Regions from separate parts of the Pantoea sp. X-Soil-ISGK-275 genome, predicted to be linked through region 2. Evidence: predicted binding sites of a transcription regulator. Region 2 holds the regulator's gene; each other region holds the start of a gene.
What was found. Region 2 encodes Fur, which represses iron uptake genes when iron is present. Its sites were predicted from a motif close to ATAATAATGAGAACNACTATCAA; they were not measured.
Positions count from the first base shown of each region.

Region 1 (3,282 bases), 2.2 Mb from region 2:
TTATATTGCAGATAGGTGGTCAGCGCTGGCGTTAAGTCGTACTGGAAGGTCAGCGATGGCAGCACCTGCGTATCGGAGTTGGTTTTGCCGTACAGCGCATCAACCTGCTCTTCGGTTAGTACTGTGCTGCCGTTAGTCAGATCGCCCAGATCCTTGGGTTTGGTGCTTTGATACATCATGCGTACGCCGGGAATAACCGCGAAGTTGTGGCTATCAACATCGAAATTGATCTTATCTTGCAGGTAACCCGCCACCGCGAAGGTGCGGCTGTCAGATTGTGGCTGCGTGATGGCGCTGAAGGTGCTCGGCGTTGGCTCCTGACGGAATGGACGCTCGCTGTTATCCAGGCGCGCGTTGACACCGGCACTCAGCTCGTGACGGCCCAGCGTTTTGGTGCCGCGTGTGTCGAAGCCATAGGTATCGACGTTGAAATCGGAATAGACAAAGCCGTATTGGCTGGCGCTGGTTGGCAAATAGGTATTGTCGTGCGCCTGCGTTTGCTGCCAGTAAAGGCGCGTGGTCAGCGTATCGATAACGTCGTTGTACGGCGTCCACTCATCCGCCAGATTGATACCCCAGCGGCGCGTATCACTCTGCTGCTGCGCGGTACCCCAAACCGTGTTGCCGCTGGTGTCCCAGGTATCGTAATGGCTGTGATTGGTTTTGTGATAGTAATCGAAAGTAGCGCTCAGCTTGTGCTGATCGTTCGGCTGCCAGATGCCGGAGGTCATAAAGGCGTCAGAGTGCCAGTTGGCCGGATAAGCATCGATCACGCCGCTGTTGTTCTCGGTTTCCTGACCGTCGCGACGGCTGTAAACAAACAGGCCGCGTAGCTCATCATCGCCGGCGGCGGCGGTGATGCCGTTGTGCCAGCTACGATTCGATGAGTCGTAACCGCTCTGATAACCGAAGTAGGTTTTTTTGTCACTGCTAAGGTAATCGTCGGCGCTTTTGTTATGGAATGAGACGTTACCGCCAATCGAGGTATTCGGTTGATCCACCGCCGTGGCGCCCTTCTCGATATCAACGCTGCCGAACATGTAGGGATCGATGTAATCACGGCCAATTCCAAAGGTGTTGTTGCCGGTTCGGCTGACGTAAGGACGGCCGGTGGCATCTGGAATCGGAATGCCGTCGATATCCATGCCGACGCGGTTACTCTCCAGACCACGAATGTTGTAACCGGTATAGCCCGCGCGGTCGAAACCGCTTTTGCCGGCCGAGGATCCGCCGCTGGATCCGGTGGCGCTGATCAGCGGCTCATAACGCATGATCGAACCGAAATCATTCGCACCGCGTTTTTGCAGCTCTTGTGCCGTGATGGTGGTTTTATTGCCGGCCTGCTGTTTTGGCGCGGTGACGGTGAGAACCGGTTCATTGCTGGTACTGTCGCTGGCGGCAAAACTGCAAGCGGCATGAATGGCTGAAGATAAGATGGCAACTTTGAAAAGACGTTGCTGGGCCGTTCCCTGAAAGAGTGAAGACATGCGCGAAATACCTGGTTAATTGTTAGTATTCGCTCACTTGCTTGCTGCCTGAAAGTACGGGCTTGGGTTAAAAGACCGTAAAAAAATATGGACTTATTTTATGTAATAAATGATGTCGACAGGAATGTAATGCAAGTGGTAATCATTATCAACTAGCAGTAAGCTAAGATGTATCTTGGACCGCACATTTTGTTAACTTATATATCTAAAAGAGACAGGTTATGTCACAGAAACCAGCGATTACCATTCATTACTGCACACAATGTAACTGGCTGCTGCGTTCCGCCTGGATGGCGCAGGAGTTGCTGCATACGTTTGCCGAGGATTTAAGTGCGGTAACGCTACAACCGGGAACCGGCGGCGTATTTGAGATCACCATTGATGGTCAGGTGATTTGGGAGCGTAAGCAGGAAGGCGGATTTCCGGATGCGGCCGCGCTGAAGCAGCGCGTACGCGATGTTTGCTGGCCGGATCGCGCGTTGGGGCATGTGGATAAGAAGAAGAGTTGATTTTGGTTGGTGCGATTTTCTGGACGGTCGCCATGAATGGCGACCCTACGTTCGTAATGCTAACTTTTGGCGATTTTTTCCGCCGCTTCGTGCAGCGCGCTAATGACTATCTCCAGCGCCTCATCCGAAATATCTTCCTGCGCCAGACGATGATTCAAGGTGTGTTTGATCAGGTGAATCGCCTGCTCAACCTGCGGAATGCTGCGGTTATTCACCAGAATCGCCAGTGAGGTTAAGCGCTCGATAATCGCATCCACATTGTCACGATTCTCTGCCAGCAGCGCCACGCCGCTCTCATTCAGTGCATAGGCTTTGCGTGATGCCTGCGCATCGACCACGCGAATCGCATCCATCTCTTCGAGCAGCGTCAGGTTGGGATAAATAATGCCGGGACTCGGGGAATATTCCCCTTTGGAGAGCTCTTCAACCGATTTGATCAGCTCATAACCGTGCGCAGAACTGTTGGCCAGAAAGTGCAGCATTAACAGGCGGATATCGCTGGCATCCAGCATCCGCTCCCGACGCTTCTTACGTGCGCCTGCACAGACGGTACGCTGTGCGTGATCGGATTGCCATGGAAAATCCCGCTGCTGTTTCATTGCCTTCCTGAGCGCTAATTAAGGGAGGTTGATAGTAGTCTGCCACCTGGCAAAATTCAACACAGGCGGCAGCGCGCGCAGCATTACCGTTATTTCTGATGCCAATAAGCTACGGCGCGCACGAAATCGGTATTTGCACCGCGTCCCTGGGTGAAGTAATCGCTCAGCAATTTCACCGCTTCGCCCTCGCCGGTCAGCCAGATGAAATATTCAGTGGCGGGCAGCGCAATCTGATCCAGCTGTGCCGTAATCGGTGCCAGGTTATCGGCCTGCATGTTGCCGCTTCCCAACCAGCTCACCTGCACATTTGGCAAATCACCGAGATAATCGCGGCCGGTGGCTTCATCGGCATAGGCCAGCAGGTGGATTTCCTGCGCCTGGATTTCGCTGTAACGACGTTTAAAGGCCGGCAAACCGGTCTCATCGCAGACGTAAATCTGGCAGGCATAATCCGTTGGTATCACCAACGAACCGCGCGGGCCGCCCATCGCGATTTGATCGCCCACTTTGGCTTGGTTTGCCCAGCTGCTGGCAACGCCGCCATCGTGGATGTAGAAATCGATGGTCAGGGAATCGACGCCGTTAAATTCCAGCGGCGTGTAATCACGCGCGGCAGGACGTACGCCATTCGGCCAAACGATGCCTTCGTCGGTGATCTGCGGCAGCGCCAGCTCAGCGCCGGCATGT
Region 1 covers NZ_AP035976.1:3,486,350-3,489,631, forward strand. Annotated here, with positions in the region: gene AC6I8A_RS16135 (TonB-dependent receptor domain-containing protein) at 1-1,487, opposite strand, end outside; gene AC6I8A_RS16140 (Rdx family protein) at 1,709-1,996, shown strand; gene AC6I8A_RS16145 (PadR family transcriptional regulator) at 2,056-2,595, opposite strand; gene AC6I8A_RS16150 (siderophore-interacting protein) at 2,685-3,282, opposite strand, start outside.
Region 1: the regulator Fur is predicted to act here: its motif matches at 1,617-1,639, upstream of AC6I8A_RS16135 (TonB-dependent receptor domain-containing protein).

Region 2 (3,282 bases):
GACAATATCGTGGAGATGGCTTCACTGGAATCGTGCATTCGTGACGATCTCAATGAAAACGCACCGCGTGCGATGGCCGTAATGGATCCGCTGAAAGTGGTGATCGAGAACCTGCCTGCAGGTCACGAAGAGATCATCAGCATGCCGAATCATCCGAACAAACCGGAGATGGGCACGCGAGAAGTGCCATTCAGTCGTGAAGTGTGGATCGATCGCGCGGATTTCCGTGAAGAGGCCAACAAGCAGTACAAACGTCTGGTGCTGGGCAAAGAAGTGCGTCTGCGTAATGCATACGTGATCCGTGCCGAGCGAGTAGCGAAGGATGATGAGGGCAATATCACCTGCATCTATTGTACCTGCGACGTTGATACGCTGAGCAAAGATCCGGCCGATGGCCGCAAAGTGAAAGGCGTTATCCATTGGGTTTCTGCGATTCACGCGCTGCCAGCGGAATTCCGCCTGTACGATCGTCTTTTCAGTGTGCCAAATCCGGGCGCGGCGGAGGATTTCCTCACCACCATCAACCCGAACTCACTGGAAATCAAACAGGGCTTCGTGGAGCCAGGTTTGCGTGCAGCCGATCCAATGGCGCCGTACCAGTTTGAACGTGAAGGCTATTTCTGTGCGGATAGCGTCTATTCACAGCCATCCAAGCTGGTGTTTAACCGCACCGTTGGTTTACGTGATACCTGGGCAAAAATCGGCGATTAATATTTTTTGTCGCTAGCACGATATGATCATGAAAGGGCGAGCAATCGCCCTTTTTTATTGTCTCGATTTAACCAGATACGACCTTTTATGCTGCTCCCTGCAATTAGCCATTAATTCCTTATTTGCGACTATTCTGACTTTAGCAAAATTAAACCATTTGCCAGTGTGAAAAACTTTTTTTCAGGTAGGCTATGCGCTCTCAGCCGTTGCTCTGCGGGTAATCAAAGGATAAAAAATGACAAGTCTCGCCCTGGAAGCCAAACATAGCGTGGTGGTTTTACATCAGCTTATCGAACGTATTTTTAATCAGGCAGAAGGCAGTGATGACAGCATTGATCTGTTCTTGTCGTACTTTCATCCCGACTTCAAAATGGTCACGCCACAGGGTAAACAGCTTGATCTTAATGAGATGGAAACACTGTTTCGCCAGTTGCAGGGACAGCGTGAAGGGATGCGAATTGCCACCAGTGAGCACGCCATCATTTCGCAGCAAAGTGAGGAAGTCACGATTCAGTATCGTGAATTGCAGATGATGAATGGCACCAATCAGAGCCGCATTTCTCTGGCGGTGCTGGATTGCAGCACCGCCATTCCGCGCTGGCGCTACTTGCAGGAAACGCTCGTTGCCTGATTTCAGATATAAAAAAACCGGCTTAAGCCGGTTTTTTTATACTGCATAGCACACTCAATTACTTATCGTGGAGCGTATCGTCTTCGCGGCAGTCTCCCAGAGCACAGTGACCATACAGATACAGGCTGTGGTTGCTAAGCTTGATGCCGTGGCGAGTAGCAATTTCACGCTGACGCGTTTCGATTGATTCATCGCTGAATTCGATAACTTTGCCACAATCAAGGCAGATCAAGTGATCATGGTGATGTTGCTGAGTCAGTTCGAAGACAGACTTACCGCCTTCAAAGTTATGACGGGTTACGATGCCCGCGTCGTCAAACTGGTTAAGAACGCGATAAACCGTTGCCAGACCAATCTCTTCGCCCATATCGATCAGGCGCTTATACAAATCTTCCGCACTGACGTGATGGGACTCGGGGCCGGGTCCCTGAAGCACTTCCAGAATTTTCAGTCTGGGTAGCGTGACTTTCAGGCCAGCCTTCTTCAATGCGGAGTTGTTGTCAGTCATGCGGATATTGTCCTGTTACTTTGCTAGTCACTTGCGGCGCAGGGGCCTTGAATGTTTAGGTCAACGCGCATTCTCATTTGCGTCTCATTATAGAACTCAAGCAGTGAAATGAAAACCAAGGCAACGTCCTTAATCACCAAAGGTTGTAAGGATAACGTCACTAATGTCTTCAGGACGCTTGGGTTTTGGATTCCATTTCACTCAGCCTCATTCTACTGCCAGAGGAATAAGCGGATGACCATTGCGGGTATTCTACAGATTTGCGGGGAAAAGTTAAAAAACCGTAGCTATTATTTTTATAGGAAATTCCGTTGCCCGATGTGAGGCAGCGCGCACATCGGGCAGAGCAGGGAATTAAGCTTCAATAATCTCTTTCAGCTGCAACTCGTCGAAGATCTGCTTCACCCATTTCTCAACACGTTCGTTGGTCAATTCTGGTTGACGATCTTCATCAATTGCCAGACCCAGGAAGTTTTTGTCATCGGCGAGGCCTTTAGAGGCTTCGAAGTGATAGCCTTCGGTTGGCCAGTGACCCACAATCACCGCACCGTTAGGCTCGATGATGTCACGGATGGTGCCCATCGCGTCACAGAAGTATTCGGCGTAATCTTCCTGATCGCCACAACCAAACAGCGCTACCAGCTTGCCATTGAAATCAATCTCTTCCAGCGTCGGGAAGAAATCATCCCAGTCGCACTGCGCTTCGCCGTAATACCAGGTTGGAATGCCCAGCAGCAGGATGTCGAACGCATCGAGATCTTCTTTGGTGCTCTTAGCAATGTCATGCACTTCGGCGACATCTTTACCCAGTTGTTTCTGGATCATCTTTGCAATGTTTTCAGTGTTGCCGGTATCGCTGCCGAAGAAAATGCCTACGATTGCCATGGGTTAGGTAACCTCTTGAATCCTGATTGTGAAAGTAAGTCAGTTGACTGCACAGTTATGCGAATAATAGCAGACCGGTAAAAAGTGCGGAACTTGTAAAGCCGTGACTTTGTGTTCCAGCGTGCGGTCTTCGCGCGTTAAGACAGTTTGAGTTGTGCCAGCAGCATTTGTTCAATCAATTCGCTGCGACTGATGTTTTGCTGATCGGCCAGCGTGCTGAGCGCGTCAACCGCCTCGCTCGACATCTTCAGCTCAACACGACGCAGCCCACGCACTTTATCGCGCTTGAGCTGGTTGCGTTTGTTGATGCGTAACTGTTCATCACGCGTCAGCGGGCTGGTTTTCGGGCGACCAGGACGCCGCTCGTCTGCGAAGAGATCAAGCGTCGTGCGGTCTGTCTGTTCTTTTGCCATGGTTTGTAAAACTGAGTGGGCGCGAACGGCGGAAAGGCGCTGCGCGATTAAAACATTATCGGCCCGACCACGGTGAAAAAATATCCGTGGCAAATTTTTAGCGCGACATCATACTCCAGCGCCTTCCCTGACGC
Region 2 covers NZ_AP035976.1:1,305,976-1,309,257, forward strand. Annotated here, with positions in the region: gene glnS (glutamine--tRNA ligase) at 1-711, shown strand, start outside; gene AC6I8A_RS06040 (hypothetical protein) at 947-1,342, shown strand; gene fur (ferric iron uptake transcriptional regulator) at 1,401-1,850, opposite strand; gene fldA (flavodoxin FldA) at 2,205-2,735, opposite strand; gene ybfE (LexA regulated protein) at 2,873-3,148, opposite strand.

Region 3 (3,282 bases), on a different replicon from region 2:
CCGGCGCTTGCGCATCAAACCACTGCGCCGGATTGCCATTATCGTCAAGGCCGAAGCGCGCCTGCACAGTATCGGCTTCCGCCATCGCTTGCTGAATGGCGCTGTCCAGCGCCGCCCGATTGATGTTGCCGTGCAGCACGCTGTAGTGCGCCACGGTAAATTGGTTGCGCGGCTGCGCAATGCTGTCAGCGATCCAGATGCCGGGCTGCGCCGCGACTAAAGGATAGGCCGCTGAAGGGGCCGGATTAAACGTTGCCAAAGGACAATTCCTGTCGAGAAAAACGATTAAAAAAAGAGAAAGTTAAAAAATTAATGCGCGGTAGACGACGTCTGTTGCGTCGCTGGCCGCATGTCGTGCCAGTTTGCTTCGATAAACTCAATGGCGGCGCTGCGCGTCAGTGGTCCCGCCACGTTGTGCCAGCCTGCCGGAACCGGAGCAAAAGCCGGCCACAGGCTGTATTGCTGACGCGCGTTGAGCAGCACCAGAAAATCGAGCGTGTCGTTATCAAACGGATTCTGTTGTTCAGACATGGTTATTACCTTCAGAAGGTGAGGTTGTAGGGAGAAAATCGGCCAGCAGCCAGCGGCAGCCGTCGATCAGACCGCCGCGCCAGCACAACGCATCGTGCCCTCCGGCGAAGCGGCGAAAATGTAATTCATGGCCTGCGGCTTGCAGCGCCGGGACGATCTGCTGGTTGACGTACACCATGTCTGCCTCGCGATCGCCCACTTCCTGGAAAATCTTCAGCTTGCCCGGCGGTAAATCGCCCTGTTGCAGCCGTTCCAGTATCAAACCCGGCGCGTGCTGCTCGCGGTTGGCGTAGTCGCGGATGTATTGCAGATGCGGCCACCAGAAGGAGCCGGATTGCGTGAGAATGCGGCCAAAACGCTGCGGCCAGTGCAAACCCGCATACAACGCGGCAAGTCCGCCATAGCTTTGTCCGGCTACCAGCGTGCGGTCGGCGTCGCCGCTGAACGCTGCGTGCTGGCGTGCCAGCGGTAACAGTTCCTGCTGCACCGCCTGCCAGAAGGTTTCATTGCACGGCAATTCGGCTTCGCGATGCTGGCTATCGATGACATCGATAAACAGCCAGCAGGCGGGCGGAAGTTCGCCATCGGCGGTGACCTGATCCAGCGCGCTGAAAATCGGTTGGCCGTACACCCAGTTTTGTCCGTCGAGTAGGATCGCCAGCGGACGCTGTTCGGGCTGAGTTGTTGTGCCGGTGCTGTAGAGCCAGACGTTACGCATGACGTTGAGCAACGTGCTGTGCCACTGCAGGGTTTGCAGCGTATCTGGCCAGGTTTCCGCCATGCCGGCATCCAGCGCGCGCCAGGCGGATTGATCCGGCGCATCCGGCATGTGCGCATTGCTTAAGGCAAAACGGCGGCTGCTGAGAAATGGCGGCGTGGGATTGAATTTGTCGGGGATCGCCAGCGGCATCAGCGAGATCCACCACTTGCGCTGTAGCGCGCGACAGGCGGCATCGTCGCCACAAAACAGCGGCGGCAACTGCTGTGCGGTGGCGGGAATCAGGCTGTAACTGCCGCGCCAATCAGATTCAATGGCGGTCAACCAATGCCAGACGTTGCTGTCGCCCACGCGAACCAGACTTTCTGGCGCTTCGCTGTGGTGATCGGTGACGCCGTTAATATCGACGTAAACCCGTTCAGTGGAAGAAAGTGCGGAATGTCCTTCAGGATCGCGCCAGAAGAAGTGCATGGTCGTTTGGCCATTTTCGTCACGCTCAACCAGCGGCGTACCGACCGCATAAAGCCGCTGCCACCAGCCTTCGCTACCCAAATCCGCCTGCTGCAACCATTGCGCAACTGTCCCGGCGGGCAACCACGTCTGCGTCGTTTTTTCTGCGCTTGTTAGAAACATCCTGCAACCCATCTCCACATTTTGTTCACTGTCTTTACTTAACCAAAGCTAATGCAAATGCTATTGATAACGATTTACATTTGCAATATGATTTTTCGCGCCTAAGAAACCTTCGGATTATCAGTGGATTATTTTGTGAAGGACGTCACGCAGGGAGATTAGGACCGTAAATAACGCAAGCGAGTAATATTTCAATCCGTTACAGCCATTGTCGTTGGGCGAGGGCGACTGAACGGATTATTTCATCTACAAGGCAGTTTGAAATAGAGATGGCAACTATGTCCGTTAAAGCAAGAAATTCAGCAATACCTGCTGTGGCACGTCAATTCAGACTTAATCCTCTGTACCTTTCTCTGGCCTCAATTCTGTTGGTGGCACCGGCTGCCTTCAGCGTGGCCGCCGAAGAGACCCTTACCGTAAACGCCGACACGCGTGAAAGCGTGACCTCGCCGCTGCAAGGTTATGTGGCGAAAGAGAGCGCGGCGGGCACCAAAACGTCCACGCCGCTGCGCAAAACCCCGCAATCCATTTCGGTGATTACCCGTGAGCAGATGGACGATCAAGCCGCGGCTTCTGTTGCCGATGCGTTGAGCTACAGCAGCGGCGTGCTGACCAACTATCGCGGTAACTCCAACCGAAACGATGAGATCATCGCGCGCGGTTTCCGCTATGCGCCGAAATTCCTCGATGGCCTGAGCTACGGTTTATCCGGCCAGGCGGGCGCAGCGGGGCAAATCGATCCCTGGTTGCTGGAGCGCGTAGAGATGATCCACGGCCCAGCATCTGTGCTGTATGGCCAGGTGAATCCAGGCGGCATTGTGGCGATGACCAGCAAGCGCCCAACCGCGCAGAGCATTCACAAAGTACAGCTCAGCACCGGCAACCAGCATTTGGGTGAAGCGGCGTTTGATTTCGGCGGCAAGCTGAATGATGACAACACGCTGTTCTACCGCCTGAACGGTATCGCCAGCACCAAACATGAGTTCGTGAAGGACAACAAACAGCAGCGCATGGCGATTGCGCCAGCGATGACCTGGCTTCCGAACGCGGATACCAGCTTTACGCTGCTGACCATGTACCAGAACGAGCCTAAAGCGGGTTACCGTAACTTCCTGCCGGCCAGCGGTACGTTGAAAGAGAGCAGCGCGGGTTACATTCCTTACGATTTCAACGTCAGCGATCCGAGCTTCAATGAAGCCAAGCGCGAACAGACCTCGATTGGCTATATCTTCGAGCACAATCTCAACGACAACCTGAGCTTCACGCAGAATCTGCGCTACAGCAACATGGACGAATCGTACAAATATCTGGTGTACACCTTTGATGCGGATAACGATCACTCAATCAACCGTCGTCCGCAGCATGACAAGATCAAGTCGAAAGAGTTGGGCCTTGATAAC
Region 3 covers NZ_AP035977.1:741,473-744,754, reverse strand. Annotated here, with positions in the region: gene AC6I8A_RS22940 (amino acid adenylation domain-containing protein) at 1-259, opposite strand, end outside; gene AC6I8A_RS22935 (MbtH family protein) at 310-531, opposite strand; gene fes (enterochelin esterase) at 524-1,882, opposite strand; gene AC6I8A_RS22925 (TonB-dependent siderophore receptor) at 2,161-3,282, shown strand, end outside.
Region 3: the regulator Fur is predicted to act here: its motif matches at 1,940-1,962, upstream of fes (enterochelin esterase).